2 regions of the Kribbella sp. NBC_01484 genome follow, and region 2 is predicted to be linked to the other one. Evidence: predicted binding sites of a transcription regulator. Region 2 holds the regulator's gene; the other holds the start of a gene.
The links. Region 2 encodes HrcA, which represses chaperone genes, less so after heat shock. Its sites were predicted from a motif close to TTGGCACTCGNNNNNNNCGAGTGCCAA; they were not measured.
Positions count from the first base shown of each region.

Region 1: a site for HrcA is predicted at 4,180-4,206, ahead of groL (chaperonin GroEL). Genes of this name have one in related genera too.

Region 1 is NZ_CP109437.1:1,437,249-1,452,050, reverse strand. It holds gene OG555_RS07020 (S8 family serine peptidase) at 1-2,145, opposite strand, end outside; gene OG555_RS07015 (PspC domain-containing protein) at 2,316-2,651, opposite strand; gene OG555_RS07010 (MmcQ/YjbR family DNA-binding protein) at 2,835-3,170, shown strand; gene OG555_RS07005 (GNAT family N-acetyltransferase) at 3,167-3,727, opposite strand; gene OG555_RS07000 (cupin domain-containing protein) at 3,823-4,149, shown strand; gene groL (chaperonin GroEL) at 4,388-6,013, shown strand; gene OG555_RS06990 (GNAT family N-acetyltransferase) at 6,336-7,268, shown strand; gene OG555_RS06985 (hypothetical protein) at 7,392-7,847, shown strand; gene OG555_RS06980 (epoxide hydrolase family protein) at 7,852-9,033, opposite strand; gene OG555_RS06975 (Crp/Fnr family transcriptional regulator) at 9,108-9,800, shown strand; gene OG555_RS06970 (NADP-dependent oxidoreductase) at 9,712-10,605, shown strand; gene OG555_RS06965 (FHA domain-containing protein) at 10,628-11,359, opposite strand; gene OG555_RS06960 (vWA domain-containing protein) at 11,356-12,633, opposite strand; gene OG555_RS06955 (PP2C family serine/threonine-protein phosphatase) at 12,648-13,706, opposite strand; gene OG555_RS06950 (serine/threonine-protein kinase) at 13,691-14,802, opposite strand, start outside.
Region 2 is NZ_CP109437.1:5,421,551-5,436,352, forward strand. It holds gene OG555_RS26755 (hypothetical protein) at 1-531, opposite strand, end outside; gene OG555_RS26760 (hypothetical protein) at 535-1,314, opposite strand; gene OG555_RS26765 (hypothetical protein) at 1,326-1,916, opposite strand; gene OG555_RS26770 (DUF3376 domain-containing protein) at 2,043-4,622, shown strand; gene OG555_RS26775 (DUF3097 domain-containing protein) at 4,597-5,421, opposite strand; gene OG555_RS26780 (NCS1 family nucleobase:cation symporter-1) at 6,191-7,726, opposite strand; gene OG555_RS26785 (MBL fold metallo-hydrolase) at 7,831-8,601, opposite strand; gene OG555_RS26790 (ThuA domain-containing protein) at 8,757-9,398, shown strand; gene OG555_RS26795 (Gfo/Idh/MocA family protein) at 9,383-10,486, shown strand; gene hrcA (heat-inducible transcriptional repressor HrcA) at 10,593-11,615, shown strand; gene dnaJ (molecular chaperone DnaJ) at 11,644-12,786, shown strand; gene OG555_RS26810 (16S rRNA (uracil(1498)-N(3))-methyltransferase) at 12,787-13,503, shown strand; gene OG555_RS26815 (ArsR/SmtB family transcription factor) at 13,586-13,915, shown strand; gene OG555_RS26820 (hypothetical protein) at 14,443-14,802, shown strand, end outside.

The DNA.
Region 1 (14,802 bases), 4.0 Mb from region 2:
GGTGGCGGCAGAGCTGCCTGCGTCACCCCTGGCCCAGCGGACCGAGAGGCTGCGAGATACCGACGGCTTCGGGGTCGTCAGCGTCATCGGTCGCGCCGTTCGCGCGTCCAGGGTGACGGTGGAGTTCGGCGCCTGGGCGGCCAGCTTCGGCAGGCCCACGATGCTCACCTCGGCGAGTCCGGCACCGGAGGCATCGGGTGTCCGGATGAGCCCGAAGACGTTGTAATCGCCTTCGGGTAGGCGCAGAGTCCACTCCTTCTGGTCCGGAGTGAAGAAGAAGTCCTCGGGGTAGTACCGCCCATCGACCTGCCGGTACGGCGCGACCCGGATCCGAGCCGTCGCCGGGCTGCCGTGGCGGTCGAGGGCACGGAAGGTCACCTCGACGGTGTCGTCCTGCTTGACGAAGCCCACCGCGGTGGCGATCCCACCGTCGGGACCGGTCGCGGTAACCCGCCCGGTGTAGTCGTCGGCCGTCAGCGCGGTTGCGTCCAGTTCGAGCGTGACGTCGGCTGCTCCACCCGGCGCGATTGTGACAGTGCTGGGGTGGACGCTGGTTCCGGCGAGGTCGGTCGCCAGGTCGAGGCTCACCGCGGCCTTGGAGTAGTTGTGATAGGTCAGGGTTCGCTGCTGCCGCAACTGGTCGGCGCGGTAAGGGCGGGTGATGTCGCCGAAGCTCGCGACCCCCTGATCGACGGTGACCTGCTGGGCGGTTGCCCGGGCGAGCTCGACTGCCCCGCCCCCTGCTGTGAAGGCGGTGCCGCTGGAGACCGGTGCGGCGGTGGAGGTCAGCGTTGCCTTGAGCAGACTGGGAGACCAGTCGGGATGGACCTGGTGAAGGACCGCTGCCGCGCCGGCGCTGTACGCCGCGGCCGGCGCGGTACCGACGACACTCGCGTAGCCGCCGCCTGGAACGGCGCCGACGACCCCGAAGGCCGGTGCGACGAGTTCAGGCTTGATGGCGCCGCGATCCGCCATGACGCCGTGCCGCGACTGATCCCACCAGCGCGCCTGCCGGGTACCGCCGACCGTGAGCGCCGCGGCAGCCGCTGCCGGTGCGGCCACCTCGGACGTGCCTGGCTGGCCCGGCCCCTTCGAGCCCGTGGACACGACGAACAGCGCGTCTGAGCTCCGGCTCAGACTGTCGACCGCCTCCGTCAGCGGATCGTCGCCGCGAGTGATGGCGCCCTCGACGTTGACGTCGACGACGTCGGCACCCGAGGCCGCGGCCCACTGCAGGCCGGCGATCGCCCAGGACTCGTAGCCGATGCCGGTGTCGTCGAACACCTTCCCGGCGGCCAGGTGAGCACCGGGCGCGGCGCCGACGTACCGGCCGTTGGAGGCGGCACCGCTGCCGGCCGCGACCGACGCGGTGTGCGTGCCGCTGCCCAGCCGGTCGGTGGGGTCGTTCGCGCCGGTGAAGTCTCGCGCCTCGTCGATCCGGCCGGCGAAGTCGGGATGTGAGGCGTCGATGCCGGTGTCGAGGATCGCGATCGTGGAGCCGGTTCCGTCGTACGACCCTTGGGTCTTCGGAGTGGCCGCGGCGGTGTCAGTGGTGCGGTCGGTGGGGACTGCGCGGGTGCGCGCGTCGAGCCATACCTTCGCCACGTCGGTCCGCCGCTCGATCTCGGCGATGAAGGTCGTCCCGGCCTGCTTCGGCCGAGTCACGGCCAACGCCCTGACACCGGCGAGGGCTGCGCGGACCTGGACTCCGGCGGGCGCCGCCTTGGGACTGACGGCCGCGCCGCTGCGGTAGGTGACGATGAGGGGGAGCGTGGTCCGGTCGGCGTCGCCGTACCCCTGGCGGACCAGGGCGCTGACGTCGAAGAGACGTGGATCGAGCTTGCCGGCGGCCAGCAGTTCCTGTGCCGAGGCCGGCTCGACGTACACGTCGCCGTCGCGGACGTAGCTGTAGGTGCCGCCGGGTGCGCCCGCAACGACGGTGGCCTGCTGTGTGCCATCCGCCTGCGTGTCGAGGCGTACGACGTCGCCGGTCACGAGTGTGACCAGGTCGGTGGTTGAGCCGGTGCCGGACTGTACTGGTGCGGCAGTGGTCGGGGGCAGGGCCGTGGCAGTGCCGGCTGTGGCCAGCAGCGCGGCGGTCAGCGTTCCAGCAAGGACGAGGGCGGTAAGTCGTCGAGGAGGCACGCGGGGAACGTACGAGCCGCCGCAGTCGCGAGCAATCCCTCGGACTGGCAGATACCCGTCATGGCGCGAGTCGGCCGCGCGGCTGGGACGGCCGCGGCGGGGTGACGAACGGTGTCGTCACCCCGCCGCGGGGTGGTCGTGGGCTGCGCCCGGGAGGGGCGCAGGGCGGATCATGCCGCCGGGGGCTTGTTGTTGGTGTCGTCGTAGATACGGGAGGCGATGTCGGCCTCGGGCGAGTGGTTCTGCTGGTTCACCGACTGCTGGACGTTCTGCCAGACCGCCTTGCCGTCGGCCTCGGGAATCACGATCCAGGCCACCGCGTAGCCGAGCAGAGCGGTGCCACCGGTGATCAGGGTCAGACCGACGATGCCCAGGCGGACCAGGGTGACGTCGATGTTCAGGTACTCGGCGATACCGCCGGAGACACCGGACAGCATCCGCTGGTCACGGGAACGACGGAGGACCTTGCCGGACAGGTTCGAGAACGGTGCGTTGGAGTTCGTCATGGCTCCACTCTCCCGTCCAGCACCCCTCCGCCACATCAGGATCGGTACCGACCGACCCCTGATCCGACCCCTGGAACCCCGATCACCCACCCCTGACGACTTTGGTTGAACCCGGCCCACGATCGCGGGGGCGCTGACGTCGTACGGCGGAAACTGTCGGTGCGGGTGCTTACCGTCGGAGGAATGGACGTCCAGGTGCTGCAGAAGGTCGTGTTCGGGCTGCCGGGAGTGGAGGAACACGAGGGCTGGGCGGGTCAGCCGGTCTTCAAGGTGCGGAACAAGAGCTTCGCGTACATGTCGGAGGACGAGACCAGGCTGCAGCTCAAGGCGTTGCGGGAGGAGCAGGAGGCGCTGGTGGCCGAGGATCCGGACGTGTACTCCCCGTCCTGGGCGGCCGGCCGATTCGCCTGGCTAGACATCGACATCGCCGCGGCCGACGACGAAGAGCTTCGTGAACTGATCACCGAGGCCTGGCGCCTGACCGCACCGAAGTACCTGATCTCCCAGCTGACGTCCTAGAGCGTCCTGCGGACCAGGACCCATTGCGGGCTGGTGCGGCTGACCTCGGTGAAGCCGGCGTCGAGGAAGACGGACAGCGGCCCGCGATAGAGGTCGGACGAGGGAACGCGGTTGGTAGCGGAGGTGTCGACGGCACAGCCCTCGATGACGGTGGCGCCGTATGAGTCGGCCAGATCGACAGCTCCGCGGGCCAGTTGGCGTGCGAGGCCCTGGCGGCGGTGGCCCACCGGTACGACGAAGCACGTGATGACCCACGCGTCCGGTCGATCGGTGCGCCAGTTGGGTGAGGCGACCACCCGTGGGTACGACGTCCGCGGGGCGACCGCACACCAGCCGACCGGCGTGGTCGCGTCGTACGCGAGGACACCGAGTGGCTGCTTCGCGTCGCAGACCTGGGATCGCAACGCCTTCCGGTGGCTGTCCGGGGTCGCGTCGGACCATTGCCGGCCGCGAAGCCGGAAGTACTGACAGAAGCACCGCGCCGGATCGCCACGCTCGCCCATCACCGCCGCCACGTCGTCCCACGAGTCCGGCCCGGCCGGGCGCACCTCCAGCATGCGGTCACCGTACTGTGCCTGGCGTGACCGGATGCGTCCGGTGGGGGACCGGGACGAGACTGTCGCCGGTCCGGCCGCGATGCGAGGTTTGGGCCATGTCGAACGAACCTCAAGCAGTCCTTCTCGATGACGCCGAAACCAGCCCGGTCGCGCCGGGCATCGTCCGCCGGGCCCTGCCGTCCAGTGGGCAGGTGCTGGTCCGCGCCTTCGATCTCGACGCCGGGATCGCCTGGCCGGAGGTCGACGTGCACGACCGGGACGAGCTGATCTACGTCGCGGCGGGCGAACTGCTCGACCACGGCCGGTCCTACCCGGCGGGGACCTATCTGTACTACCAGGCCGGCAGCCGGCACCAGCCGCGGACCGAGACCGGTGTCCGGATCATCGTCTTCGGGCCGGCGGAGGCGCCCGCCGCGAGCTGATCGCGAGCCGGCCCCCGGGCGGGGGGCCGGCTTGCACTCGTTTGGGTCGAGTGCTAATACTTGGTTAGCACTCGAAGGGTGAGAGTGATAAGTCTCCTGCCCCGCGAGTGTGACAGAAGACGGCCTCGATGAGGTGCCGGAGCGTGGCGGGACATGAGCGCCGCGACCTCGGCGCCGTCCGTCGCGGGCATCCGGGCCGGCTGAACACAAAGACTCGACGCGGGAGGACTCGCGGAGAATGCCCAAGCTGATTTCTTTCAATGAAGAGGCGCGCCGCGGCCTCGAGCGAGGGATGAACACCCTCGCCGATGCGGTCAAGGTGACGCTCGGCCCCAAGGGCCGCAACGTCGTCCTGGAGAAGAAGTGGGGCGCCCCCACCATCACCAACGACGGTGTCTCCATCGCCAAGGAGATCGAGCTCGAGGACCCGTACGAGAAGATCGGGGCCGAGCTCGTCAAGGAAGTTGCGAAGAAGACCGACGACGTCGCGGGTGACGGCACCACCACCGCCACCGTGCTGGCCCAGGCCCTCGTCCGCGAGGGGCTGCGCAACGTTGCGGCCGGCGCCAACCCGATGAGCCTGAAGAAGGGCATCGAGAAGGCGACCGAGGCGGTCAGCGAGCAGTTGCTCGCGCTGGCCAAGCCGGTCGAGACCCGGGAGCAGATCGCTGCGACCGCGTCCATCTCGGCCGCCGACAACCAGGTCGGCCAGATCATCGCCGAGGCGATGGACAAGGTCGGCAAGGAAGGTGTCATCACCGTCGAGGAGAGCAACACCTTCGGTCTCGAGCTCGAGCTCACCGAGGGTATGCGCTTCGACAAGGGCTACATCTCGCCCTACTTCGTGACCGACACCGAGCGGATGGAAGCGGTTCTCGACGACCCGTACATCCTGATCGTCAACAGCAAGATCTCGAGCATCAAGGACCTGGTCCCGGTGCTGGAGAAGGTCATGCAGACCGGCAAGTCGCTGGCGATCATCGCCGAGGACATCGAGGGCGAGGCGCTGGCGACCCTGGTCGTGAACAAGATCAAGGGCACCTTCAAGGCCGTCGCCGTCAAGGCGCCGGGCTTCGGTGACCGCCGCAAGGCCATGCTGGTCGACATCGCCGTCCTCACCGGCGGCGAGGTGATCTCCGAGGAGGTCGGCCTCAAGCTGGACTCCGTCGACCTGGAGCTGCTCGGCCAGGCCCGCAAGATCGTCGTCACCAAGGACGAGACGACCATCGTCGAGGGCGAGGGTGACGCCGACCAGATCGGCGGCCGGGTGAACCAGATCCGCGCCGAGATCGAGAAGTCGGACTCCGACTACGACCGCGAGAAGCTGCAGGAGCGGCTGGCCAAGCTGGCCGGTGGCGTTGCGGTGATCAAGGTCGGCGCGGCCACCGAGGTCGAGCTGAAGGAGCGCAAGCACCGCATCGAGGACGCCGTTCGGAACGCGAAGGCGGCCGTCGAGGAGGGCATCGTCGCCGGTGGTGGCGTGGCGCTGCTGCAGGCGTCGGTGATCGCGTTCGAGAAGCTGGACCTCGACGGTGACGAGGCCACCGGTGCCGCGATCGTGCGGTCCGCGGTCGAGGCGCCGTTGAAGCAGATCGCCGTGAACGCCGGCCTCGAGGGTGGCGTCGTGGTGGAGAAGGTTCGCAACCTCGAGCCGGGCTGGGGCCTCAACGCCGCGTCCGGTGAGTACGTCGACCTGATCGCCACCGGCATCATCGACCCGGCCAAGGTGACGCGCTCGGCGCTGCAGAACGCGGCGTCCATCGCGGCCCTGTTCCTCACCACCGAGGCCGTCATCGCCGACAAGCCGGAGAAGGCCTCGGCCGCTCAGGGTGGCGCGCCCGACATGGGCGGCATGGACTTCTGATCCACTGAGGTCCAACAGCACAAGCAGTAAAGGCGGTCCCGGGAGCAATCCCGGGACCGCCTTCTTGCTGTCCCTCGCGCTTACGTCCGAAGATGTGAGGGCTGCAGGCCACAGTTCTTCGGACGTAAGCGATGGAGCCGAGGATCCCAGGTGTGAATAACAATTGGACTATGACCCCGGCCGCGCCCTAGAGTCTGGCCCGGCGAGACCGAACCGCAGCGGAAGGAGCGACCGATGAATACTCTGACTTGTTTCCCGGCGCGACCGATCCGCTCGCACAGCTCGCACTGAGCGGAGCAGCGCGCCTCCTGCTGGAGGATTCGTGACCATCCGCACCACCGTCGAGGCCGATCTCGACACCATCCTTTCCCTGATCGAGCAGAAGTCGGTCAACACCGTCACGCTCGACCGCTACCGCGAGTACGTTGCCGACGGCTACTACCGCGACGACTGGACCTGGGTCGTCGAGGAAGACGGCCGGATCCTGGCTCTCGCCATCTGGTGGGGCGCCCCCGATGACGCCCACCCGTACAGCATCGACGGCCTGTACTACGCCGGCGACGGCGACCCGGTCCCGGTCTGGACGGCGCTGATCGAGCATGCCGTGAAGGCCCGCCCGGCCGATGCCGAGCCGCCGGAGTACCACTTCTTCCTGAACAGCGACTGGCGGGACCAGCCCGACGTGGTCGCCGCGCTCGAGCCACGCAGCCAGGCGGCCGCGGCGGCCGGGCTGACCGAGATCACCGACCGGCTGCGGTACGAGTGGAAGCCGGCGTACGGACTGCCGCCGCGGTCCACCCGGCTGCGGTTCGAGCCGGCCGACGACGAGGCCTTCGTGGACGTGCTCATGCGGGTCAGCGAGGGCAGCCTGGACGCGGCCACCGCGCGGGAGATCGCGCGGCTCGGGGTCGAGGGCGCGGCCCGCGAGGAACTCGACATGTACAAGTCGATGCCGGGCGACCGGTCCTGGTGGCGGCTCGGGTACGACGCCGACGGGAAACTGATCGGGTTCGCGATGCCGTCCGCCAACGCCGGCGGGCCGGTGGTCGGGTACCTCGGGGTCCTGCCCGAGCAGCGCGGGCACGGGTACAGCGACGACCTGCTGGCCGAGATCACCCACCTGCTCGCGGAGACGGGTGCCGAGCACATCCGGGCCGACACCGACTTCGGCAACGTCCCGATGGCCAAGAGCTTCGAACGCCTGGGATACCGGAACTTCGCCGTCCGCCGGGTGCTCTCCTTCCCGGAGGTCTGAAGGCTATCCCTCGGCGTACCCGACTGGGTGCGCCGAGGGGCAGACGGCGGGCGTTCCGGACCCCTATGCTCCCTGACATGTCAGAGAGCTCCGGGGGGAGTCGGGAGCAGGGGAGGCACGGCGGTGCGTGACATCGCGCTCATCCTGCACGTCGTGGCCGGCGTCGTCGCGATCGTGTTCGGCCCGTTGGCGATCGTCCTCACCCTGCGCCGGCACGGGTTGAACTGGGCCGGCGAGGTCTATCACTGGGCCATCGCGCTGGTCTGCGTGTCCGCACTCGTGATGGTGCCGTACGACTGGAGCGGGCTGTGGTTCTTCTGGCCGATCTCGATCGCGTCGTACCTGTTCGTGTACCTCGGCCAGCGGGCCGCCGAAGCGCCCGGCGGGTTGTGGTACCGCGGCGTACTGCGCGGCTACGGCGGCGGCTGGATCGCTTTGTGGACAGCGATCGTGGTGGTGAGCCTGCCGCACCAGCCGTGGTCGTGGGTGATCCCGATCGTGCTCGGCTCCGCCGTGATCGAGTGGCTCTGCTTCAAGCCACAGCCGGGCTGGACCCATCAGGCCCAGCCCGGCCATTGAGCCGTCAGCGCAGCGGCCGGAAGAAGGTCCGCAGATCACCGGCGAGCAGGTCCGGCACCTCCATCGCGGCGAAGTGACCGCCGCGCTCGTACTCCTTCCAGTGCTCGATCTTGCCGGCCGGATCGGCCAGGCTCTTGATCGCCGTCTCCGCACCGAACACCGCGACTCCGGTCGGCGGTCCCTGGACGTCACCCCAGCCACCTGAGTCCTGATGGGCGAGCATCGCCTTCCAGGCCTGGACTCCGTCGTAGACCGCGTGCGCCGACGACGCACCGGAGCCGGTGAACCAGTACAGGCTGACGTTGGTCAGCAACTGGTCCCGGTCGACGGCCTCTTCCGGCAACTTGTGGATCGGGTCGGTCCACTCTGCGAACTTCTCCACGATCCAGGCCAGCTGCCCGATCGGCGAATCGTTCAGCGAGTACGCCAGCGTCTGTGGCCGCGTCGACTGCAACACGAAGTACCCGAAGCCGTCGTCGAGCGACTTGTTGAACCGTTCCACCCGCGCCCGATCCGACTCCGACAGGCCCTCCGCCGAGAGCGGTCCTCCGAACGGCGCGCCCGCGCTCACCCCAGCCAGATGTGCGCCGACCACGTGCGCCGGATCCACCATCGGCAGCATCCCGGCAACCCCGGACCCCGCGTCCGTGCCGTGAGCGGCGTACCGCTCGTACCCGAGCCGGCTCATCAGCTCGGCCCACATCTGCGCCGTCCCGAAGAGGTTGAACCCACCGGGCCCGAGCGGCGTGGAGAACCCGTACCCAGGCAGCGACGGTACGACGACATGGAACGCGTCGGCCGGGTCACCGCCGTACGCCGCCGGATCGGTCAGCCGGCCGATCACCTGCTGGAACTCCACCGGCGACCCCGGCCACCCGTGCGTGAGAATCAGCGGCAACGCGTCCGGCGACGCCGACCGCTGGTGGAAGAAGTGGATGCGCTGACCGTTGATCTCGGTCGTGAACTGCGGGATCTCGTTCAGCGCGGCCTCCGCGGCCCGCCAGTCGTAGCCGTCGGCCCAGTATCCGGCGAGCTCCTTGAGGTAGGAGACCGGAACCCCGCGGCTCCAGTCGTCGACGGCCGGAGTGGCCGGCCACCGCGCCGCGGCCAGCCGCGACTTGAGGTCGTCCAGCTCCGCCTGCGGGATCTCGATCCGGAAGGGCCTGATATCCGTGTTCGTTGTCATGCCTTCAGGCTAGAAACGATTGCGGCGAGCTTCCTTCCGCAATGAATAACGAATCTGCGCGCGACAATGGTCAGGTGACGAGCAACTTCGACCGCTTCCTGGCTCAGCTTCCCGCCGCCGATGCCCAGCGTGGCCGCGCGCTGTTCCGCCCGGCCCGGGTCGAGCGCGGCGAGTTGCTGGTCCGGGCCGGGGACCGGCCGGAGCGCGTCGGGTTCGTCGAGCGCGGACTCTTCCGGCTCTACCAGACCGACGCGGCGGGGACCGAGCGTACGCTCGCGTTCCGCGCCGAGGGCGAGCTCGTCTGCGCCTACAGCGCGGCCCTGCGACAGGAGCCCTCCAGGCTGACCATCGAGGCCCTCGAGCCGGCCGACCTGATGATCGCTCCACGGTCGACGTACGACGCGTTGGTCCGGGTGAGCCTGGGCTGGCAGGCTCTCGTCGCCCGGCTGACCGAGGCGCTGTACCTGCGGGTCGAGCAACGCCAGACCGAGTTGCTCCTCGCCGACGCGACCGAGCGGTACCGGCTGTTCCTCGAAGGCCACGAGGACCTCGCCGGCCGGCTCACGCAACGCCAGATCGCGTCGTACGTCGGGATCACACCGGAGGCGCTCAGCCGGATCCGGCGGCGATTGATCTCGATCAACGACGACCGGCCCGCGGCTGCCTACGGTCAGGATCATGACGACGATGCGCGCGATGGCAACCGATCGAGTAGGCCCCGGAGCAGTCCTGCGGCCGCACACCCTGCCGGTGAAGGCACCCGCTGACGGCGAGGTCCTGATCAGGGTGATGGCCGCGGCGGTCAACCCCGCCGACCTCGGCATGCTGGCCGGCAACTACCGCTGGTACGACGAACTCCGGCTGCCGCTCGTGCCTGGGTACGACGTCGCCGGCGTGGTCGAGGGCGGCGACTGGGAGGCCGGGGCGGCGGTGATCGCCAGTACCGGTCACTCGCGGACCCAGGTCGGTGGCTTTGCCGAGTACGTGACGCTTCCCGTCGCACAGGTCGCCGCGGCACCGGCGAACCTCGACTGGACCGAGGCCGCCACGCTGCCACTCGCCGGGCTCACCGCCTACCAGGCGCTCGATCTCCTCGGCCTCGCAGCGGGCAGCACGCTGCTGGTCAACGGACCACGGGGAGCGGTCGGCCGATTCGCGACCGAACTCGCCGTCGCGCGCGGCATCACCGTCCTCACACCGGACCCGGGCGAGGCGCCGGCAGCGGACTCGGCCGGAGGACCGGCCTCGGGGTCGGCTGACGCTGCCCTCGACGTCGTCGGCGGGCCGCGGGCTCGCGCGGCCTTTGCGGCGGTGCACGACGGCGGTAGCTATGTCACCACCGTGCCGGAGTTCTGGGTCCCGGGTGGTCAGTTCACCGCGGACCGGGGCATCGAGCCCAGGATCGTCCGCGCCGAGCCCGATGGCCGCACGCTGGACCGTCTTGCCCGCGCCGCGGAAGCCGGTCACCTGACCGCGACCGTCGCCAAGACGCTCGCGCTGACGGACGCGGCGGACGCCCTCGACCTGCTCCAGGCCGGAGGCGTCCGCGGCAAACTCGTCCTGCTCCCGTGACCTGTCGGCCGCTTCTCGCCGGTCAGGCCTGGCCGGCCTGCTCTTCCGGGGTGGATTTGCGGACGACGAGACGCGTCCAGGCACCGACGTAGATCCGGTCGTCCGGATCCAGTTCCTGGCGCTGACCCGGGACGATCGGGTCCTCGGGGAGCGGTCCGGCGGCGGGAGCGACGTACGTGCCGTTGGAGGACTGCAGGTCCTCGACCCACCAGCGCTGGCCGTCGGTGGTGAGCTGGGCCTGACGGCGGCTCACCCCGGTGTCGTCACCGCAGTCGACCTCGGGCGAGATGCCGCGGCTCCGGGACGGCCGGCCGATCAGCACGCTCTTCTCGTTCAGCGGGATCACCACCGGCAGGCCGGGCGACGGACACGGGTCGTCGCTCTGCTGGACGGCGTACCAGTCGGGGTCGACCCAGCGTTCGACCACCCACTCGGCCACCTCCTTGGGCGCGGGCGGCACCGGCGGCGGGGCGGACAGGTCGAGTGACGAGGCCTGCCGCGGCATGGTGCCGGTGGTGAAGTCGTAGCCGCAGTTCTCGCAGAACAGGGCATCCGTGGCCGCCGGCTCCGAACAGTTCGGGCAGGTCTGGGCAGCCGGAGCCGTGGCCGTGGTGGCCGGCGCCGGCGCCGCGACGGCGGGGGCCGGCACCTGCGCGGCGGCCGGTGTGGCCGCGACGCCGATCGGCAGGCCGCAGACGTCGCAGTAGTCGGTCGAGACGGACGGGTGCCCGCTCGGACAGCTGACTGTCGTCATTTCTTCACCCGGGTGGTCTTGGTGGAGGCCGTGTCGAGTGCCATCTCGTCGGCTTTCTCGACCGTCCGCTTCAGCCGCACCGTACCCGCTTCCTGGTCGTCGATGTCGACGACCTTGCGCAGCCGGGTGGTCGCCTCCTCGTTGCCGGTCTGGGCAGCGAGCTGGACCGCGCGGCCGAGCTTTGTGGTCGCGGTCGCGGTGTCCCCCGCGGCCTTCGCGGCCAGGCCGTCCTGGATCGCCTCGGCCAGCTCGGTCTGGCCGGTGTAGTGCGCGACCTCCGGGCTGATCCGGGTGGTCAGCGCCTCGTCCGCCGACCACAGTGCCTTGACCAGGCCCTGCGCGACCACGTCGTCGCCGATCACGAGCTGCACCCGCGCGGCGAGCTGCTCCTGCCCGATTCCCTTCGCGGCCAGCCGGATCGCCACGTGGTAGTCGCGGGACTCGTCTCCCCACGAGCCGGTCGGGTACGAGCCGGTCAGCGGGTTGATCGCCGTACGGCGTGAGGTCAGGTCCTCGACCGTGGGCGCGACCTGCCGGACGAACAGCACCTCGGCGCCCTGCGGAGCCCAGACCCGCAGATCGGCCTGGGCGATGCCGCGGCTCATCGCGTTCTGGATCAGCTTGGAGAACTCGGCCGCCAGCTGTTCCCGGGCCGGGATGATGTCGACCGTGCCCAGGAGCGCCTGGGCGATCCGCCGTACCTCGTCGACCTGCCAGGCGACGCCGACACCGCGGCAGTCGCACTGGAACTGGCCGGTGACGGCCTGGATCGTCTGGGTCAGCACCTCGGGCGTCTCGTGCTGGTTCTCGCCGTCGGTGAGCAGGATGGCGTGCTTCTGGGTCAGCGACGGCACGGTCGCGAACACCCGCGAGGCCAGCCGCAGCCAGGTGCCCATCGCGGTCCCGCCGTCGGCGTAGAAGCGGGACACCGCGTCCTTGGCCGCCTGCCGGGTGAACTGGTCCATCCGCACCATCACCGGCTCCGGCGACGGCGGGAACGCCAGCTGGGCCCGGTCGTTGCCGGAGATCACCGCGAACCAGACCCCGTCGAGGATCTGGTCGAGCGCGGTCTGCGCGGCGTACGCGGCGGCCTGGACACCTTCGCGGCCCATCGAGCCGGAGGTGTCGACGATGATGATCTCGCCTGCGTCACCGCTGCCGGACTGCCCGGCCGAGCCGGCGCCACTGCAGTTCACCGTGACGATGGCGTGCACATCGGTTCCGCCGTCGGGCAGGAACTCGTTCTGGTAGACGGTGGCGGAGAACTCGGCCATCTCGGGTCCCTTTCCTAGAGCCGCGCCAGCGCGACGGTGATGTTGTCCTGGCCACCCTGGGCATTGGCCCAGTCGACCAAGGCGGACGCGGTGGCCATCGGGTCGCCACCGCTCGCCGCAGCGGTCTGACGTACGAGATCGGCCAGCGGTGCCGCCTCGGAGCAGTAGTTCCACAGTCCGTCCGAGCAAACCAGGATCCAGCCCGGCCCGGTCACCCGGAGCGTCGTCGTCCGTGGAGTGTGGTCCGGCGCGTCCTTGCCGAGCCAGCGGGTGATCGCATGCGCGTGTGGACCGGACTCCGCCTCCTCACGCGAGATGCCGGTGGCGATGAGCTCGGCGGCCCACGAGTCGTCCACAGTGAGCGCGACCGCCTCGGCCTCGTCCGGGAACCAGTACGCGCGACTGTCCCCGACGTTGCCGGCCACCAGCACACCGTCCTCCAGGATCGTCGCCACGAACGTACACGACGCCGGGTTGGGACTGTCCGGACTCGTGTTGTCCAGTACGGCGTCATTGGCCGCATCGGCAGCCGCCTCGAGCCGGGCCACCATCGCACTGCTCCGGGACGACTCGGTGCCCAGGCCTTGCGCGTGCCCGGCCGTCAGTACGTCGCGAGCAGCGCGGGACGCGGCCAGTGACGCGACATCCGAGTCGAGTGACGAGCTGACACCGTCACAGACGACCAGCAGCGCCCGGCTGCCCGGTTCGGGGTCGGCAGCGATGGCCAGCGCGTCCTCGTTGCGGCTGTGCCGGATGCCGCGGTCGCACACGCCGGCCACCCACGGGCTGGGCTGCTCGGTGTAGTGGTCCCGGACCTTGGCGGCCTTGGTGCCGCACGTCTCGCAGTAGCCCTCCGCACCGATGACGCCACCGCAGGACTGGCACGGACCTACCGGACTGGTCCCTGTCATGATCTCGACTGTCGGCTCGGTGTCGGTGTCCAAGGCGGGCGTGCTCGGGGTGCTGGGGCTGAGCTCGGCGCCGCAGGCCTCGCAGAAGCGATCGGCCTCGGACACCGGCCCGCCGCAGCTGGGGCAGACCGTCTGGGTCGTACTCGTCATCGCAACGTCCATCCTCGAACCTCGTTGGCCTGGTCGACCAGGGCGATCCGTTCCGGCCGGCTCTGCGCCTGGTCGGCCAGTTGCCGGTAGGTGGCCTCGAGCCCGTCCCGCAGGGCCGGCTCGGTGGCCTCCCGGCCGTCGATCCGCAGTCCTTCCTGCGGACCGGACTGCTGGACCTCGGCCAGCGCGGTCCGGAACACGTCCGCGGCCAGGTTGGCCCGGTCGACCGGGTCGATGGTCAGCGCGTCGATGCTGTCCATCGCCTGGGCGAGCGCGGGAAGGCCACGGCCCGATCCTGCCAGTAGTCCGGCCCGCTGGCGACGGGCCCGGACGTACGAGCCGCTGGTGCGGGGCACCAGGTCGAGTGCGGCGAGGGCGCCGTCGAGGTCGTTCCGCCGGGTGCGGATGTCGGCCAGGCCGAACGCCGAGGGGGCGATGTAGTTGGCGTCGGTCCGCGCACAGGTGAGGTAGAGGCCCTCGGCAACGTCGTACTCGCCGCTCTGCTCGCAGGCGATCGCCAGCGCGAGCTTCGGCCCGAGCTCACCCGGCACCTGGCCGTAGACGGCGTTGAACGCCGACTGGGCCGCGGCCGCGTCCCCGCGAGCCAGTGCGACCAGTCCGGCCATCCAGACTGCCCGCCACTCCCACGGATCCTCGGCCAGTAGGTCCGAGACCGCGGTGTCGACCATGTCGTAGCGGTCCTCGCCCACCTCGAGCGCAGCCTCGGCGATCTCCAGCAGGATCTGCGGGGACGACTCCGGCGCGTCCACGAGCAACTCGAGCCGCTTGCCCGGGTCCGGCACGCTGACCGTCTTGAGCCAGCCCGCCATCTTGTCGCTGTCGTCCGGCGCCAGCGAGGGCAGCTGCTGCCACGGTGCGGCCGTGTCACCCAGGCCCAGCGCCTTGTCGCCAGGAGTGCCGAACAGCAGCGACGACGCCGAGTGCTGCGCCGCCTTGTCGCCCTGTTTGTCCGCGACGATCTCCCGCAGTACGCCGAGCAGCTGCACGCGGAACTCGTCGGCCGACTGGAACCGGTCCGCCGGATCCTGGGCGCACGCCTTGAGCAGCAGCCGGTACACCGAGTCGTACTGCTGGAACAGCGGCACCT
Region 2 (14,802 bases):
CGTCGCGGTCGCCCAGAACGCGCAGGTCACGGTCACGACCGCGAGCAACGCGATCAGCACTCGCTGTGTGCCGAACTCCGGATCGACCTTGCCACGCAGGTACGTCAGGTACGCGAGCGCGGCCGCGGCCAGCCCGATCACGGCCGGCACGACGAGGGCGTAGTACGGGAGGTGCCCGATCAGCGGAAAGGCGAGCAGGCCGACCACTCCGACCACCAGTACGGCGGCGGCCGCCCGGGCGGATCGCCGTACGGCGACAGCCGTCGGATGGATCGCCTTGTGCAGCAGCAGACCGCCGACGGCGAGCAGGGTGATGCCGAGCAGCGGGACGAGGAGCGGCTGCGGACTGCGCATCACGTAGTCCTGCGTACTCAGCCCGATCGTGTCGACGTCGATCCCGAAGTACTCGTACTGCGATCGTGACGAGACGTAGCCGAAGTAGAACAGCAGCGCGCTGATCAGCGTCACCGGCGCCACGATGCCCGCGGCGAAACTCACCCACCGCTCAGCCTGCGACCGCTCGTCAGCCATCCGTCAGCCACCCGACGGCGTCTCGTCCGGCGTGGTCTCGGCCGACGGCGTCACCTTCGGCGAGGTCTCGTTCGAGGCTGTCTCGCTCGGGGTCGTCTCGAGCTCCTCGGGGAAGAAGAAGATCTGACTTTCGCCGAAACCCGCGGTGAGACTCTGGCAGTCCGCCTTGGTGGCGCAGACCGCGCTCGCCTTGATGATGAGGCGTACCTCGTCGCTGCTGCTCACGATCTGGCGGGCACCGACGTAGCAGGGCACTGGATCGGCCGACTGCCACTTGATGCCCGAACACGGCCGACGGTCGCCGCAGGCCGATTGGCGCAGTGTGAAGACCCCCTCGGACTCGAGGTGGATCTCTTTGACAGTGATCGTCGTACCGTCCGGGATGGGCTTCTTGCCCAGCCAGTTGACGATCGCGCAGTGGTCGACGCCGTCGACGGAGGGGTTGTCCCCTCCGATCGGCGCGTTGGCGATCTTGATCGACGGCTTCTGCTGCTTGGTCTGCGTGCTTTCCGGATCGGTCGGCTCGGGCGCCGGTGCACCGGTGGACTCCGTGACGTTCGGCTCGGGCGCCGGTTCGCCGGGGGAGTCCTGGACGGTCTGCTCCTGCGTCGGCGTAGCCCCGCTGCTCGGCGTACCTGCGGTGTTGGGTGTACCTGCGCTGCTCGGCAAACCCGCGCTGCTCGGTGTACCTGCGGCGTTCGGTGTATCTCCGCTGCTCGGCCTATGGGTGCAACTCACCGCCGATACGGCCAGCGCCGCGATCGCCAGCAACCTCCAGATCATGACGGTCATCGTCAGCCGCCGGCGGAGGTTTCGGTCGTGGGGCTGTCGAGGACGTCCGGGGAGAAGGTGATCTGACTGCCGTGGCTGCCGTTGGCCAGGCTGTCGCAGTCCTCCTGGCTCGCGCAGGTCGCCGCGACCGGGATGATCAGACTGACGTCCTTGGAGCCGTTGGCGACCTGACGGACGCCGACGTAGCAGGGTTGGAAGCTGCTCGACTGCCACTGGACGTCCGTGCACGGCCGCAGATCGCCGGCACAGGACGACTGATCCCAGTCGAAGACACCGCCGGGATCGAGGCCGGGCGTGCCGAGCTTGATCGTGGTCCCGTCCGGGATCGGGTTGCGCCCGAGCCAGTTGACCTCGGCGCACTGCTTGCTGCCGTCGACATCGACGTTGCCGCCGATCGGTGCGGACGCGAGCTCGATCGCCGGCTGCTGTTGCGGTGCCTGGCTGCTCTCCGGGCTGGTCGGTTCGGGCGCCGGCTCGCCGGTGTTGTCCGGGGTCGTGAGCACCCCGGGTGTCGGCGTACCGCCGTCATTCGTGTCCGAACACCCTGCCAGCAGTACGGCGACCATCGCGATCCCCACGGTGAGTTCGCGCATGTCGACCACCCCCAGCAACAGAATGACCCTGCGTGCAGACGTCGACAACCTTTTGTTCACTCTCCGCTGCGACAACTGTCAATCCAGGTAATGGCCGTGGTATCTCTGAGTGAAAGGGGGGCCTGCATGACCGACCACGAGATCCGGATCGCGCTGGTGTTGAACGGCGGGGTCAGCCTGGCCGTCTGGATGGGCGGAGTGACGCACGAGCTGGATCTGATCCGGCGCGCGTCCGGCGACGGGACGGCACCGAAGTCGCAGCCGTACGACGAGCAACTCGCCAAGCGATGGCGTGATCTGTGCCGGCAGGGTGACGAGGACCGGAGGGTCGTGGTCGACGTGATCGCGGGGACGAGTGCCGGCGGTCTGAACGGGTCGTTGCTGGCGACCGCGATCTCGAACGGCTCGACACTGGACCCCGACGGTGAGGACGGGCCGTGGCTGCGGCAGAAGTGGGTCGCGCTCGGTTCGCTCGAGGTCGGCAAGCTGGTGCCCTCGGATCAGAAGTCGACCTCGGTGCTCGACGGCAAGTACTTCCTGCAGGAGCTGGACACCCTGATCAAAGGGGTCGCCGACGCGGGTGAGTCCGCGGCGGAGGAGCCCGTCACGCTGTTCGTGACGGCGTCCGGGCTGGGTGTGCAGCAGTTCGAGGCCAGGGACGCCGCTGGACAGGCCTTCGTCGTACCGGATCACCGGTATCTGTATGCCTTCACCAGTGAGAACGCGGCGACGTACGACGGCAAGACCCGGACGTACTCCGTCGCGGACAAGAACGGACTGAAGGACACCAATCTGCTCGCCCGGGCGGCCCGCGCGTCCGCGTCGTTCCCGGCCGCGTTCGGGCCGGTGCTGGAGACACCCAGGCTGGCCGCGAGCCCACCGCGGACGCAGCCGACCACCGGCGAGGCCGGCGCCTGGCTCGTGGACGGCGGCGTCCTCGACAACGCGCCGTTCGGTCCGGTGCTCGACGTGGTCGCGCGGCGGCCGGTGGCCGGACGGGCGACCCGGTACGTGCTGTACGTCGTACCGTCCTCGGGGATCGGGAGTGCGGCGACGGCGTTGCCCGAGGCGAAGGAGCCGAGCTGGCGGGTGGCGGCGCTGTCGGCCGTGCAGTTCCCGCGCGAGGTGGACTTCCGGTCCGACGTCGAGCAGCTCGAGCGGCTGCTGCTGGAGGCGGACGCGTCCTGGTCCGACACCCAGCGGCTCTTTGATCGTTGCATGAAGCAACCAGAGGAGCGGACCCGGCTGAAGGCGGCGGCCGCGGCACTGCAGCCGGTGTACTCGCGGGGCCGGGCGGCCGGCGGGGTGTGGGAGGCAGTGACGATCGCGAACCACGACCAGTCCACCGTGCTGGACGCGGCGACCGCGCTGTCGGAGCCGGAGATCGACGAGATCCTGGCGACGAAGCATCCGTGGGTGCCCGGGCCGGACGGTTCGACGGCCGCGTTGCAGGACGATGCTGACGGCAACCCGAGCTGGTTGTGGGGGACCGGTGCGGCGGAGCGCGTCGTACGCCTGATCCTGCGCTCGCTGCGGAGCCGGGTCAGCGACGCGCCGCAAGCCGAGCGCCCCGAACTCGAGCGGCGGTTGAAGGCGGCCAGTGACTGCTTGCTCCAGGTGCAAGCGGTGCGGGACGCGCTGAACGAGCGGCTGGCCAAGGCCGATCTCGATCTGCGTCCGGCCGGTGGTGCCGAGGCGGTCGCGATCGGGCTGAACGACATCTTCGAGGAGTTGCAGATCCAGCGTGCGCTGGGTGACACGTTCCTCGACCTGATCGCTGCCATCGGCTGGGAGCTCATCGACACCGCGCTCGAGGTCGAGATCGTGTCGCGGTGCACGTCGGCGCGGACGCCGCAGCAACGCAGCGCGCCGTTCCAGTTCCTGCGGCTGGGGCCGGACATCCCGCTGACCCTGCTGGACGACCAGCCGGAAGGCTCGATCGCCAACGACCTCAAGGACCGCATCCTGTACGGGACGCAGGTCGGGCACTTCGGCGCGTTCGGTGCGGCGGACTGGCGGCGGTGGGACTGGCTGATGGGCCGGTTGCACTGTGTCGCCCATCTCGGCGCGATGCTCGGCGCCGACGCGGACTGGATCCGCGAGACCCAGCGGCAGGTGCTGGAGGCCGAGGACTGGAAGATCCAGACCGTCACCGAATGCATCCAGCGGCTGGCCGAAGACTTCCCGGCCGACGCCGGCCTGGGTGCGCTGGTGACGATGCGGGACGAACTGAACGGTTCGGCCGAGGGCCGGGCGACCACCAAGGGGCTGGCCGACCGGATGGTCGAGGTCTCCGGCGGCCTCGGGCCGCAGGTCGGCGGCTGGGTCAAGGCTGCGGCCGGCCGCAAGCATCAGCCCGGGTCGTGGCTGCTGCGCTGCGCCCGCTGGTTCACCGAGCCGGCCCGGCAAACGGCCTGGGAGCGGATGGTGCGGGGCGTGAAGCTGACCCCGGCGCAGCGGCCGCTGCTGTTCGAGCCGTGGTTGCCGTTGGCAACTTTTGGGGCAGGCGTGGTGCTCCTCGTCGTCGCCGGGATCGTCGACATGGCCGCCGTACGGATCATCCTCGCGGTGCTGGCCGGTGCGGTACTCGCGGTCGCCGCGGCACTCGGCGTGGTCACCTGGTACGTCCGGCGCGCGCGACGGCGGATCCAGGCCTGGATCGAGGACCGGATGCCGGAGATCAGTCCAGCGTCACGAAATCGATGAGTTCCTCGACCCGGCCGAGCAGCGCCGGGTCGAGATCGGCGAAGCTGTTCACCTTGGACAGGATGTGCTTCCAGGCCGCGGCCACGTCGGCCTGGTCGGTGGCCGGCCAGCCGAACGCCTGCAGCACGCCTTTCTTCCAGTCCTGCCCGTGCGGGATCGTCGGCCAGGCCTTGATCCCGACCGACGACGGCTTGACCGCTTCCCAGATGTCGATGAACGGGTGCCCGACCACGAGCACGTGGCGGTCGGTGACCTGGGCCGCGATCCTCGACTCCTTAGAGCCCTCGACCAGGTGGTCCACCAGAACGCCGAGCCGGCGGCCGGGACCGGGCTGGAACCGGTTCACGATCCCGGGCAGGTCGTCGACGCCCTCGAGGTACTCGACCACGACGCCCTCGATCCGCAGGTCGTCGCCCCAGACCCGCTCGACCAGTTCGGCGTCGTGCCGGCCCTCGACGTAGATGCGGCTGGCCCGGGCCACCTTGGCCCGGACGTTGTCCACGGCCACCGAGCCGGACGCCGTCCGGGTCTTCTTCGCCGGCCCGGCCTTCTTCGGCGCCTTCAGGCTGACCGGCTTGCCGTCCAGCCAGAACCCCGGACCGAGCGGGTAGGTCTTGATCTTGCCGAACCGGTCCTCCAGATCGACGACCCCGTGCTCCCAGCGCACGATCGCACCGACGAACCCCGAACTCGGCTCCTCGACGACCATCCCCTTCTCGATCTCCACCTCGACGGTCCGCCCGTTCTTGGGCTTGCGCCAATCCCCACTGAGTACGTCGTTCCCATACCGATCAGCCACCGCACAACCGTATGCGCCGCGGCCTGTCTTCCAGTTCAACCACACCCACGCCACCTGCACTGGATCGATCGAGGTCCGGTGGCGCGGTGCGCGTTGGCTTGGGTGCCGGGCCAGCTGTCGGGGGCTGGGATCCCGGCTTGGGGGCTGAGACAGGGAATAACCTGTCCCGGCCCACCACGTCTAGTCCGAGGCCCCGGCAGTTGGTTAGCGGCTGGCCCAACCCCATCCCAGCGGACACCACCCCGCCAGCGGACACCACCCCGCCCGGCTTCACAGCAGCCCGGCTCCCACGCGTCGTCGGGATCGCTCACTTTGTGCACCAGATCCGTACCGCGCCCGCCTCGGCGTACGGATCTGGTGCACAAAGTCGACCCTGGCCGGCGTCTGCAGCCCCGATCCGCGCCGGCCGAGGACGGCGCGGGCGCGGGACGTTGGATGGAGCGGACGTGACCACGGCAAGGGGGCCGGTTCGGATCCGCGGGGGCGGATCTGGGCCACTCACCAAGCACACACCGCCCCGACCGGTCACGCTCAAACCTGCGCCGGTGATGACGTCGCAGTGGGGTTGGTGAGTGCCTCAGGTCCGCACCAGCAACGATCCAGCGGGCCGGCCCCGACACCGGTAGGACCCGTCACCCACGGAAACGTCACAAGAGCCGGAATAGCAGGTATCGCCCCGCCACAACCTGTCTCAGGTCCCGACAACTGCCGGGAACGGACCCGGTAGGCCCCTGGATGCACGAGTCCCACCACAGCGGCGTACGGGGTATTAGTACGTGGGAGCGGCGTGGGTCGCGGTGGGTTGACGGGTTGGTGCGGTGATGGTGAGGACCAGGTAGGTGAGGAAGCCGACGACCAGACCGACCGCCCACGAGTAGTCGTACAGCGGCTTGAGGATCGGGATCAGGCCGTCCTGCGGGAACGGGCCGGCGCCGGGGTTCGAGTACGCGCCGCCGACGGCCAGCAGCGAGCCGAGCAGGGTGGCGACGACGCCGCGCCAGTTCCAGCCGGCGGAGTACCAGTAGCGGCCGTCGGTCAGGTAGAGGTCGGCGAGGAACAGGTTGGTCCGGTCGATCAGCCAGTACCCCGCGATCAGTACTCCGGCCACCGACGCGAGCAGACCGCCGTAGAAGGACAGCCAGACGAAGATGTAGATGGACGGATCCGAGATCAGCCGCCACGGCTGGATCACGATGCCGACCACGCCGGTGACCAGTCCCGCTGTGCGGAAGTTCAGCCACCGGGGGAGCGCGTTGGCGAAGTCGTACGACGGGCTGACGACGTTGGCGGCCACGTTGCACGACATCGTCGCGAGGATCGCCATGACCAGGCCGATCGTGACGACCACCGGGTTCTCGAACCGGCGGGTCAGCTCGACCGGGTCCCAGATCGCCGTACCGTAGACCAGCACCGTGCCCGACGTGGTGATGATCGAGACCAGCGCGATGAACGACATCGTCGTCGGCAGGCCGATGATCTGGCCCCAGACCTGCTGCCGCTGGCCCTTCCCGAACCGGGTGAAGTCCGGCATGTTCAGCGACAGCGTCGCCCAGAACGCGATCATGCCCATCAGCGCCGGCGGGAAGATCTTCCAGAAGTCGCTGCCCCAGCCGAGTTTCGACGGCTGGTCCAGGATCGGCCCGAGCCCGCCGGCCTTGACCAGGATCGCGATCATCAGCGCGAGGAACGCGACCGTGACCAGCGGCGCCGCCCAGTTCTCGAACCGTCGGAGGCCCTCGATGCCACGCCAGATCAGCCCCATCTGGAGCACCCAGAAGAACGCGAAGCTGAGCCACATCGTCCACGGGTGGCCGCCGATCGCGGACGCGTCGGTCCAGCCCTTGCCGAACAACTCACCGAGGATCACGTAGATGGCCTGCCCGCCGATCCAGGTCTGGATGCCGAACCAGCCACACGCGATGAAGGCCCGCAGCAAGGCCGGGAAGTTCGCGCCGCGGACGCCGTAGAAGGCGCGCGCGAAGACCGGGAACGGGATGCCGTACTTCGTCCCCGCATGACTGTTCAGCAGCAGCGGGACCAGGACGATCAGGTTCCCCAGGGTGATCGTGAGGAACGCCTGCAGCCAGTTCATCCCAAGCGCGACCAGGCCGGCCGCCAGCAGATAGCTCGGGATGTTGTGCGCCATGCCCATCCACAGGGCGGCGTAGTTGTACGTCGTCCAGGTCCGCTCGGGCAACCGGGTCGGCGCGAGCTCGGCGTTGGCGTACGGGCTGTTGGCGATCGCGTCCTGATCGCTCAGCTCGACCCGCCCATCGGAATGAACGGTCTGCTCTGTCGTGGTCATTGGCCCCACCACCCGATCCGTCGAGGACGTTCCGCTTCGGAACAACGTGCGGTACGACGTGACGTCCTGTCAACGGACAACTACAACAATGCGCCGTCAGGCCATCAGCCGGGGCCGAGCAGCGGCAGCGTCGGTCGGCGCGGGGTGCCGAGAACCTCGTAACCGCGCTTGATCGCGTCCTGCAGTTTCTCGAGCGGCCAGGGCCAGTCGTCGGTGTGCTGCAGTGCGTCGTCGAGCGAGGTGCCGGCGTAATGGAGCCCCGAGATGGTGTTGGCGACCGTCCCCAGATCACCGGCCTGGGTGCGGACGAACTCCGCATCCACGACGGCGCCATGTCCTGGAACGACCTTCGCGGTGTCCGACAACAGGCCGATCACGCGGTCGAGCGTTTCGGGCCATTCGAGCGGATAGGAATCGTCGCCGTACGACGGCCATGCGGACTCCTCGACGAGATCGCCGACGAAGAACACGTCCACATCCGGTACGACGACCACCACGTCGCCGTCGGTGTGTCCGTTGCCCAGATGCAGGAGCTCGACCCGGCGATCACCGAGGTCGACGACCTTCGCGACGGAGAAGGTGCTGGCAGTCAGCTTCGCGGCGGCGGCGGTGTTCTCGTGCGCGATGACCTCGGCCTGCTCGAACACGCTGTTGCCGACGACGTGGTCGAAGTGAGCGTGCGTGTTGACGACCCAGCGCACCGGTACGTCGGTGGCCTCGCGGAGGTGGTCACGGAGTTCCTCGGCCTGCTCGGTCGTGGCCCGGGTGTCGATCAGCAGTGCGCCGTCGGTCCCCGCGACCAGGCCGATGTTCAGGTCCCATTCGTCGTACCGCCGGACCCAGCACCGATCCCCGACCTCGACCCACTCGCTCATGGCGCCGAGATTACTGCTCAGCACATCGCCCGCCGACAGCCACCCTGATCCAGGGAGCGGAATCGGACTTGAAGGCGGCCCGGGACGGGCTTAGTGTCACGGTGGCGGCTCGCAATTTTCGGCGCTGCTCCGAAAACTTTCGAAGGGCGGACGTTTTGACGACACGACGTGCACTGGTGGTCCGGGGCGGCTGGGAAGGTCACTCCCCGGTCGAGGCGACCGACCTGTTCATCCCGTACCTGCGGGAGAACGGCTACGAGGTCACCGTCTCGGACACGACCGAGAGCTACCTGAACCTGGACGGTGTCGACCTGGTGCTGCAGTGCGTCACCATGAGCGAGATCCCCGCCGAGCACGTCAAGGGCCTGGACGCGGCGATCCGGAACGGCACCGGCCTGGCCGGCTGGCACGGCGGCATCGCGGACTCGTTCCGGAACAGCGCGGACTACAACTTCATCGTCGGCGGGCAGTTCATCTCGCACCCGCACGGCTTCACCGACTACCGCGTCGACGTGGTCGCCGAGCACCCGATCGTCGAGGGCATCAGCCACTTCGACGTTCACACCGAGCAGTACTACATCCACTACGACCCGACGGACACGGTGCTGGCGACCACTACGTTCCAGTCGCACCCGGACTACCCGTGGATCGAGGGCGCGGTGATGCCGGCCATCTGGACCCGGACCTGGGGTGAGGGCAAGGTCTTCGTCTGCACCGTCGGTCACAAGCTGGACGACCTCGAGGTTCCCGAGGTGCGCACGATCATCGAGCGGGGGCTGCTGTGGGCGAGCAAGTGACAGGCATCGGCATCGTCGGCACCGGAGTCATCTCCGGCACCTATCTGGACCACCTGGCGAAGCTGCCGGGTGTCGACGTGGTCGCGGTCGCCGACCTGGACGTCAGCCGCGCCCAGGCGATCGCCGACAAGAACCCGGGCATCCGCGCACTGTCGCCGCAGGAGTTGTACGCCGCGGACGACGTCGACATCGTGCTCAACCTGACGATCCCCGCCGCGCACGCGCCGGTGCATCAGGCCGCGCTCGAAGCCGGCAAGCACGTGTACGGCGAGAAGCCGCTGGCCGTGGACCGCGCCGCGGCCGAGCCCCTCCTGAAGTACGCCGCTGCCAACAACCTGCGCGTCGGTTGCGCACCGGACACCGTGCTCGGCACCGGCACCCAGACCGCGCGGGCGGTCATCGACCGCGGTGACATCGGCGTACCGCATGCTGCGACCGCGTCCTTCGTCACGCCCGGACACGAGCTGTGGCACCCGGCGCCGGAGTTCTACTACCAGCCCGGCGGCGGTCCGGTCCTCGACATGGGTCCGTACTACATCACCAGCCTGGTCACCCTGCTCGGTCCGGTACGGCGGGTCACCGCGTGGAGCGGTCGGTCGAAGGAGGAGCGCAAGATCCACACCGGTCCGCGGGCCGGCGAGATCTTCCCGGTCCAGGTGCCGACGCACGTGACCGGCGTACTGGAGCACGAGTCGGGTGCATTGACCACTGTGTTCATGTCGTTCGACATCTGGGCCACACGGCTGCCGCGGATCGAGGTGCACGGGACCGAGGGCAGTGTGTCGGTGCCGGACCCGAACGGCTTCGACGGCACGGTGGAGATCGCCACGGCCACGAACCGTGACTGGACCGAGGTCCCGGTCAGCGGTGGGTACGCCGGAGCCGGCCGGGGAGTCGGGGTCGCGGACATGGCGCGTGCGCTGCGCACCGGTGAGCCACACCGGGCCGACGGCGCACTGGCCTACCACGTGCTCGACGTACTCGAGTCACTCCTCGAAGCGGCCGCCCAGGACCAGCCGGTGGACGTCGCGAGCACGGTCGGCCGCCCGGCCGCCGTACCGTTGGGGGCGTCGCCCGAGTCCGCCTGAGACCCGTCCCACGCCGCAACGCGTCGGTGCGAGCTACTACGGCTCGGTAGACTGGCACTCTGAGCGCTGGAGTGCCAAGGGTCGACGCTGAGAGAGGGTGGTGCGCGTGCTGGACGACCGCAAGCTGGATGTACTGCGCGCCATCGTCGAGGACTACGTGGCGACCCACGAGCCGGTCGGCTCCAAAACACTGGTGGATCGGCACAACCTCGGGGTGTCGCCGGCGACCGTGCGCAACGACATGGCCGCGCTGGAGGAGGAGGGGTACATCACCCAGCCGCACACCAGCGCCGGCCGGATCCCGACCGACGCCGGTTACCGGCTGTTCGTGGACAAACTGAGCACGGTCAAGACGCTGTCCCCGGCGGAGAAGAAGGCGATCACGTCCTTCCTGGCCGGTGCGGTCGACCTGGACGACGTCGTCCGCCGTACCGTCCGGCTGCTCGCGCAGATCACCCGTCAGGTCGCGATCGTGCAGTATCCGTCGCTCAACCGGTCGAGCGTCCGGCACATCGAGGTCGTCACGATGACCCCGCGCCGGCTGCTGCTGGTCCTGATCACCAGTACCGGCCGGGTCGAGCAGCGGATCGTCGAGCCGCCGCACGACGTCGACGAGCAACTGATCGCGGACGTGCGATCGCGGCTGAACACGGCCCTGGCCGGACAGCGCCTGACCGAGGCGGCGACCTCGCTGGCAGCCGTTCCGGAGGCGTTCCAGCCGTCCGACCGCCACCTGGTGGCGGCGATCGTGACGACCCTGATGGAAGCGTTCACCGACGAAGGCGGCGAGCAGCGGATCGCGGTCGGCGGCGCGGCCAACCTGACCCGGTACGGCGACGACTTCGAGCGCAACGTGAAGCCGGTGCTGGAGGCACTGGAGGAGCACGTCATCCTGCTCAAGCTGCTCGGCGAGGCGACCAACCCGCAGACCCTGACGGTCCGCATCGGGCACGAGAACCCGTACGAGGAACTGGCCACCACCTCGGTGGTCGCGACCGGGTACGGGTCCAAGTCGGAGGCGCTGGCCACGCTCGGCATCGTCGGCCCGACCCACATGGACTACCCGAGCACGATGGGCGCCGTCCGCGCCGTCGCGCGTTACGTCAGCCAGATCCTGGCCGACTCATGACTATCGCTATCAACCCCTGGTCTGGAGTATGAGCACCGATTACTACGCCGTCCTGGGCGTCAGCCGTGACGCCTCACCGGACGAGATCAAGAAGGCGTACCGCAAACTGGCGCGCCAGTACCACCCGGACGTGAACGACTCCGAGGACGCGCACCACAAGTTCCAGGAGATCGGCCGCGCGTTCCAGGTGCTGAGCGACCCGCAGAAGCGGCAGATGCACGATCTCGGTGGTGATCCGTTCGCGACCGCCGGCGCGGGCGGCGGGGCCGGTGGGTTCGGTCAGGCCTTCACCTTCACCGACATCATGGACGCCTTCTTCGGCCAGACCGGCGGGGCGACCCGCGGGCCGCGGCCGCGGACCCGGCGTGGCCAGGACGCGCTGATCCCGCTGCGGATCGACCTCGCCGAGGCGGCGTTCGGGACGACCCGGGAGCTCAAGGTCGACACCGCCGTGCTGTGCCCGACCTGTTCGGGGTCCGGCGCGGCGGCCGGGTCCGAGCCGGTCACCTGCGAGATCTGCCACGGCCGGGGCGAGGTCACCCACACGCAGCGGTCGTTCCTCGGTGAGGTGCGGACCATGCGGCCGTGCCCGAACTGCCGCGGCTACGGCACGACCATCCCGAACCCGTGCGTCGAGTGCGCCGGCGACGGTCGTGTCCGGTCCCGCCGTACCGTCACCGTGAAGATCCCCGGCGGCGTCGACAGCGGCACCCGGGTGCAGCTGTCCGGCCAGGGCGAGGTCGGCCCCGGTGGCGGCCCGGCCGGCGACCTGTACGTCGAGATCGAGGTCGAACCGCACGACATCTTCACCCGCAACGGCGACGACCTGCACTGCACCGTCACGCTGCCGATGACGGCGGCGGCGCTCGGCACCACGATCGACCTGCCGACCCTCGAGGGCGAGACGACCCCGCTGGAGATCCGGCCGGGCACGCAGTCCGGCACCGCGCAGACGCTCACGGCCCGCGGTGTCCCGCGGCTGCGGCACGCGGGGCGCGGCGACCTGATCGTCCAGGTGATCGTCGAGACCCCGACCAAGCTCGACGACTCGCAGGCCGACCTGCTCCGGCAACTCGCCGAGTCCCGTGGCGAGGAGCGCCCGCAAGGCCACGTCCAAGCCACCCACAAAGGCGTCTTCGGCCGGCTCCGCGACGCCTTCGGCGCCCACTAGATGGGAGTCGCGGTCTTCTTCGCCGAGAAGCTGGACGGCGACGAGCTGACCCTGGAAGGAACCGAAGGCCGGCATGCGGCCGTGGTTCGGCGGATCGGGCCCGGCGAGCGGGTTCGGTTGACCGATGGGCGCGGGGCCTGGGCCGAAGGGCCGGTGGTTGCTGCGGGCAAGGCTGGGGTGACCGTGGCCGTGGATGAGCGCGGAAGTGTGCCGGCGGCGCGGCCGCGGGTAGTTGTGGTGCAGGCGGTGCCCAAGGGGGAGCGGGCCGAGCTTGCGGTGGAGATGCTCACCGAGGTGGGCGCCGACGTGATCGTGCCGTGGAACGCGGAGCGGAGTCAGTTCCGCGCCAACCCGGAACGGGTCGCCAAGACGCTCGCGAAGTGGCAGGCGTGGGCCTTCGAGGCGAGCAAGCAGTCGCGGCGGTCGTGGTTCGCCGAGGTCGCGCCGATCGCCTCCACCGCCGAGGTCGCGCAGTTGCTCGCCGCTGCCGCGCTGCCGGTCGTGCTGCACGAGGAAGCCACAGTCCCGCTCGCTGCCCTCGACGTACCTGATGACGGCGACGTCGTGATCGTGATCGGCCCCGAGGGTGGCATTGCCCCGGACGAGCTGACCGCCTTCGGGGTCGAGCCGGTCCGGCTCGGCGACACCGTCTTGCGCACCTCGACGGCCGGGGTCGCCGCGGCTGCCGCGCTCCTCGCGCGCTCGCGCTGGATCTGACCGCGCGCTGTCCGCAGGCCAGAGACGACCTAGACTGCTAGACACCAACCGAACCTCCCTGTGCGACGAGGATCGAGCACTTATGGCTGTGGAATCCGCTCGAACGCGCGCGCTCAGCCACGCCGACCCGGCCGGGGTGCCGTTGCAGGCGGCGCTCGACGCGCTCGCCGACCCGGTCCGCCGGTCGATCCTTCGTGACTTGGCCGGGCACGACGACTGGACCCGTGCCTGCGGCACCTTCGACCTGCCCGTGACGAAGGGGACCCGCAGCCACCACTTCGCCGTACTGCGCGCCGCCGGCCTGATCGAGCAACGCGACGAGGGCGCCCGCCGCCTCAATCGCCTCCGCCGCCCGGAATTCGACCAGGCCTTCCCGGGCCTCCTCGCCGCGACCATCGACCGCGCGGACTAGGAGTTGCTCGCGCCAGCCGGTTGATAGCGGCCGGGACCTGCGGGCGTGCGGTGCGGACCTGAGACACTCACCAACCCCGCCGCCGCGTCATCACGAGCGCAGGTCTGAGCGTGACCGGTCCGGGTGATGCCTGCTTGGTGAGTGGCACAGATCCGCTCCGCGGATCCGAACCGCCCCATGCCGGGAGCGTGTCCGCTCCATCCACTGCCCCGCCGCGCCGTCCTCGGCCCGGGTGGATCGGAGCTGTGAACGGATGGCGGGGATCGTCTTTGCGCCAGCCGCTAACCAACTGCTGGGGCCTCGGACGAGAGGTGGTGAGCCGGGAGCCGTTATTCCTTGTCCCAGCCCACGACGAGCTGTACCCACCCATCGAGAAGGTTCCCGTCGCCGAAGCCCGTGCGCCGACCCGGGTGGACGGGCAGCCATGCCGTGATCCTTACAGAGTCCGAACATCGCGCCGATGGTCCTCGAACGGGGTTCGGGGAGAGTCGTTCTGGTCAGGTTGACCGAGAACGAGGAGTGCAGAGATGCGCAGGTCTGTGCGCGGCACGGTGGCGGTGGGTACGTCGGCCGTCCTACTGGTGGGCGGTCTGGTCGGAGGTACGACGGTTGCGTCGGCCGATCCGAGTCCGACGCCGACTCCGACGTACAAGCAGGTCACGCTCAGCCCGGAGGAGTCGCAGCGGCTGTGTGCCGAGAAGCTGCCGAAGCTGATCGAGCGCCGCGACAAGCTGGCGAAGCGGATCAGCGGCGGCGCGGACGTGAAGGGCTCGGTCGCGTGGCTGAAGGCGCGCGCCGAGAAGCAGAAGGCCAAGGGGCACGAGAAGATCGCCGCCCAGCTCCAGAAGCGGGCCGATCGCCGGTCCGAGCGGCTCACCCAGCTCGGC